2 regions of the Streptomyces sp. NPDC029044 genome follow, and region 2 is predicted to be linked to the other one. Evidence: riboswitches for the same ligand, from Rfam matches in the RefSeq annotation. Region 2 holds a riboswitch; the other holds the start of a gene.
What was found. Region 2 has a riboswitch for cobalamin ahead of AB0E85_RS34145 (cobalamin biosynthesis protein). Riboswitches for the same ligand answer to the same signal wherever they lie in the genome.
Positions count from the first base shown of each region.

Region 1 (2,440 bases), on a different contig from region 2:
ACCGAACACGCCGGGAGCACCGGCTGGTTCTGGCTGCTGGCCGCCGCACAGTGCCTGCTGCTGCCCCCAGTACTGCTGGCGCTGCGCGACCGCACGCCGAATCACCCCCAACCACACGACGACGAAGGAGCACTGAGACCGCATGACACGGACGGGCGGGTTCCAGGACGATGACTTCTGGACGGAGTTCCACGACTTCCTCTTCTCCGATCAACGCCACACGCAGGCCGAGGAACTGCTGGCCACCTCTCCTCTGCTGTCCTTCCCGGCCGGCGCCCGGGTGCTGGACCTGTGCTGCGGCCCCGGCGTGTTCACCGTGCCGCTCGCCCGCCGCGGCCACGACGTCACCGGTGTCGACCTGAGCCCGGCCATGCTGGAACGGGCCCGCAAGCGAACCGCCGAGGCAGGCGCCCAGGTCACCTACGTACAGGCCGACGCACGGGCATACGAGGCACCGGGCGCCTTCGACGTCGTCCTCAACATGTTCACCTCGTTCGGCTACTTCGAGGATCCCGCCGACAACGCCCGTGTGCTGCGCGTGATGCACGACTGCCTGGCTCCCGGAGGCACCCTCGTCCTGGACCTCGCCGGCAAGGAACTGCTGGCCCGCAAGGTCACCCCGCCGAAGGTGGTGCGGCGGGGCGAGGACCTGATGGTGCAGACCGACAGCGTGCAGGACGACTGGGCGCGGCTGCGCAGCGACTGGGTGCTGGTGCGGGGCGAGCGAGTGACGCGGGCCACCCTGGTGTGGTTCGTGTACAGCGCGGTCGAGCTGCGGCGCATGGCCGAGGAGGCGGGGTTCGGCCGCGTGGAGGTCTTCGGCGGGTTCGACGGCCGCCCCTACGACGAGAACGCCGAGCGGCTGGTGCTGCGGGCGGTCCGCGAGGGGTGACCGGTGGCACGGGGGCGTGCGATCGGGCCCGCGCGCCCTTTTGGCCTGGACTCGGCAGATCGTAGTATCACCGGGTCATCGCCGCGACGGGAGACAGGAAGCCGGTGCGAATCCGGCACGGTCCCGCCACTGTGACCGGGGAGTGCACCCTTCGACACGCCACTGCGCGCCGCGCGGGAAGGCAAGGGGGAGCGTCGATCCGGGAGTCAGGACACTGGCCTGTCGCGGGCCCGATCCGAGGAGCGCGGACTCCGCAGGAGGCTTCACGTGTACGACCGTCCCCCGCTGTTCACACCTGCCCGCAGGCGGCATGCCCTGCGTGCGACAGCCGCTGCCGTCGCCGCGTGCGCGGCCCTGCTGACCGCTGGCTGCGGCTCGTCGCAGGACACCACCGAGGACACGAAGGCCCCGGCCCCTTCGGCGGCGGGCTTCCCCGTCACGATCGACAACTGCGGTGTGAAGACGACGTACGACAAGCCGCCCTCCCGCGTCGTCACCATCCACCAGCACCCGGCGGAACTCATGCTCGCCCTCGGTCTGAAGGACCGTATGGTCGGCACCGCCTTCCCCGACTCGGCCGTCCTGCCCGAACTGAAGAAGGACTACGAGGCGATCCCGGAACTGGCGAAGAAGGAGCCGTCGTTCGAGACGGTCCTGGAGGCAGAGCCCGACCTCGTCTACGGCGGCTACGGCAGCGCCTTCGCCGAGAAGGAGGGCCGCTCCCGCAAGGCGTTCGCCGACGCCGGCATCGACACGCATCTCAACCGCGAGTACTGCGGCAAGAAGCGGGTCACGATGAAGGACACCTACGACGAGATCCGCACCATCGGCAAGATCTTCGGCGTCCCGGACCGGGCGGACGAGCTGGTCGCCGACCTCACCGGTCGCGTCGACAAGGCCTCCGCCAAGGTCGAGGGCGAAGCCGAGGTGCCCGTCTTCGTCTACGACAGCGGCGACAAGACCGCCTTCACCGCCGGGGGGAAGAGCCTCGGCACCGAGCTGATCCGGCTGGCCGGCGGCAAGAACGTCTTCGCCGACCTCGACGACGTCTTCGGCGACGTCTCCTGGGAACAGGTCGTCGAACGCAAGCCCGAAGTCATCGCCATCTACGACTACGCCGGCGCCGGAAGCGTCGAGCAGAAGAAGAAGTTCCTGCTCTCCCAGCCCGCCCTGGAGGACGTGCCCGCGGTCAAGAACAAGCGGTTCGTCGTCCTGCCGCTGACCGCGACGCTGGTCGGTATCCGCTCGGCCTACGCGGTCGAGGACCTGGCCCGCGGCATCCACCCCGAGAGCTTCGCGTGACGACTCCGATCGTCCGAGCCGACACCCGACGGGCCGTGCCACAACAGCACAAGGGCGACGGGCGAGCCGGCCGGGCCGGTCTCACCGTCACTCTCGTCGCCCTGGCCGCCCTTCTGGTGATCTCCGCCACCGCCGGCCTGGCCATCGGCTCGGTGCAGGTGCCGCCCGGCCAGGTGTGGGGCATCGTGACGCACACACTGGGGGCGGGCTGGGTCGAACCGGACTGGTCGCGGGCGCGGGAGACCA
Region 1 covers NZ_JBEZWN010000031.1:73,143-75,582, forward strand. Annotated here, with positions in the region: gene AB0E85_RS23725 (MFS transporter) at 1-174, shown strand, start outside; gene AB0E85_RS23730 (class I SAM-dependent methyltransferase) at 143-892, shown strand; cobalamin riboswitch at 948-1,130, shown strand; gene AB0E85_RS23735 (ABC transporter substrate-binding protein) at 1,160-2,194, shown strand; gene AB0E85_RS23740 (iron ABC transporter permease) at 2,230-2,440, shown strand, end outside.
Region 1: another riboswitch for cobalamin. It lies ahead of AB0E85_RS23735 (ABC transporter substrate-binding protein); the one in region 2 lies ahead of AB0E85_RS34145 (cobalamin biosynthesis protein).

Region 2 (2,440 bases):
CGGGCGACAGCAGCGCCACCGTCCCGAAGAACGAGGCGAACACACCGCCCCGGTCGATGTCGCCGACGACGAGCACGGGCAGCCCGGCGTTCCGGGCGATCCCCATGTTCACGATGTCCGTCCGCCGCAGATTGATCTCGGCGGGAGAACCGGCCCCCTCACAGATCACCGCGTCATACGTGCCCCGCAACTGCTCCAGGCAGTCCAGCACCGTCCCGAGCAGCCGCTGCTGCCGGCCGCCGTGGTAGCCGCGCGCACTCATCTCCCCGACCGGCTTGCCCAGCAGCACGACCTGACTGCTCTGCTCGCCACCGGGCTTGAGCAGCACCGGATTCATCAGGGCGGCCGGCTCGACGCGGCAGGCCTGCGCCTGCATGGCCTGCGCCCGCCCGATCTCGGCGCCCTCCGTCGTCACGAAGGAGTTCAGGGACATGTTCTGCGCCTTGAAGGGTGCGACCTTCACGCCCTGCCGCACCAGCCACCGGCAGATCCCGGCGGTCACGACGCTCTTGCCGGCGTCGGAGGTCGTACCGGCGACAAGAAGCCCACCGCTCATGTCATTTCCCCCTTCTCGTTGACCGCGCGCTCATCAGCAACCGCGCACCGGCGCACGCCCCGAGCGCGAGCCACGTGACGCGCTTCGACAGCCGCACGGCCCGCTCGACGTCGTGCGTGCCGACGGCCCGACCCCGGGTGTTCAGCACGGGCCGGTGCTCCACCCGCCCGCCGTACGACAGCGTCCCGCCGAGCCGCACCCCGAGCGCCCCGGCGAACGAGGCCTCCACGGGCCCGGCGTTGGGACTCGGATGCTGCGCCGCATCGGCCCGCCAGGCCCGCACGGCCCCCTGCGGATCCGGCCCGGCCAGGGCGGCGAGGACGGCGGTCAGCCGCGCACCGGGCCACCCCGCGAGGTCGTCCAGGCGCGCGGAGGCCCACCCGTAGCGGCGGTAGCGGGCCGACTTGTGCCCGACCATGGCGTCCAGGGTGTTGACGGCCCGGAACCCGAGCAGCCCCGGCACCCCGCCGACGGCCCCCCACACCAGCGCCCCCACCACCGCGTCGGAGGTGTTCTCGGCGACGGACTCGACCACGGCCCGGGCCATGCCGTCGGCGTCGAGGGCCTGTGGATCCCGGCCGCACAGATGCGGCAGCCGCGCCCGGGCCGCCTCGACGTCCCCGGCCTCCAGGGCGCGCCCGATGGTCCGCGCCTCCCGGGCGAGCGAAGTCCCCCCGACGACGGCCCAGGTGGCGGCTGCGGTCAGCGCGACGGACGCGACGGGGGAGGTCCGCACGGCCCGCGCGGCGACGGACCCGAGGGCGGCGGCCCCTCCGGCACACACGGCGGTGTGCAGCGCGCCCCACCCGCGGTGGTCCCGCCACAGCACCCGTTCCACGGCGCCCGCGGCCCGTCCGAACGCGGCGACCGGATGCCCCCGGCGAGGATCACCGAGCAGCAGGTCACCGATCAGACCGGCGGCGGCACCGTACGCGAAGACGCGACCGGCACCCATGGGCTCAGCCGGCCAGCAGGGCGGGCGGGGGTGGGGTGGTGAACCTCGATCGGCAGCCGCGCATGGCGATACGTGTCCTCACTCAGGGTGTCCACGCCCTGGTTCGACGAGACCGGCGGTGAGAGTTCCTGGCTCCCGGGGATCACTACCCCGGTGACAGTGGCGGGACCGCGCCGGAATCGCACCGGCTTCCTCTCCTGCCGCCGTATTGGCCCCGGCAGTCCACCACGGCCGCGAACCGCCGTCAACTTGCCGTTGACCTGCGAGGGGAGAGTGTGGAGAACCCCACATCGTCCCCTCCCGTAGACACGACGAACGGGCGGCACGAAACCGAAGTTCCGTACCGCCCGGCGGACACGATGGGACGTCAGGCCCTCAGGCCACGATCAGGTAGATCCCGTACCCGACAGCCGCCGCGCACGCCGCGAAGCACGCGTACGCGCCGGTGACCGCGAGGCCCGCGGACCCGCCCTGGGCCACCGCCCGCTCGCGGCGGGACAGACCGGTGATGCCGAGGGTGAACAGGGCCACGAGAGCCACGGTGACCACGAGGCTGACGCCGAACACGGAGCCGAGGGCCGCCCAGTCGATCTTCATATCGGAGACTCTTCCTTGTTGCCGGTGGGCGGGGTCAGACCGAGGTGGTCGTGGAGGCCGTCCGCTCGGCGGTGGCCTGGGCGGGGAACGACGGCACGGGCTCCTCCGCCGGCGTGCCGGCCGGCGGCGGCGTGACCGCGGCCATCGCCGTGGTCACCACGCCCGCGGGCTCGGCGTCGTCGGTGTCGTTGACGTTCGTGTGGTCGACGATCTCCCGCCGCGACAGCTTCCAGATGGCCGCGCTGGAGACGACGAGGAAGACGGCCACCACCGCGGTGCCCCAGGCGCCGAAGCCGGTTACGTACTCGGCGAGAGCGCCCACCAGGGCCGCC
Region 2 covers NZ_JBEZWN010000071.1:8,004-10,443, forward strand. Annotated here, with positions in the region: gene AB0E85_RS34140 (cobyric acid synthase) at 1-556, opposite strand, end outside; gene AB0E85_RS34145 (cobalamin biosynthesis protein) at 558-1,511, opposite strand; cobalamin riboswitch at 1,611-1,769, opposite strand; gene AB0E85_RS34150 (hypothetical protein) at 1,887-2,108, opposite strand; gene AB0E85_RS34155 (inorganic phosphate transporter) at 2,143-2,440, opposite strand, start outside.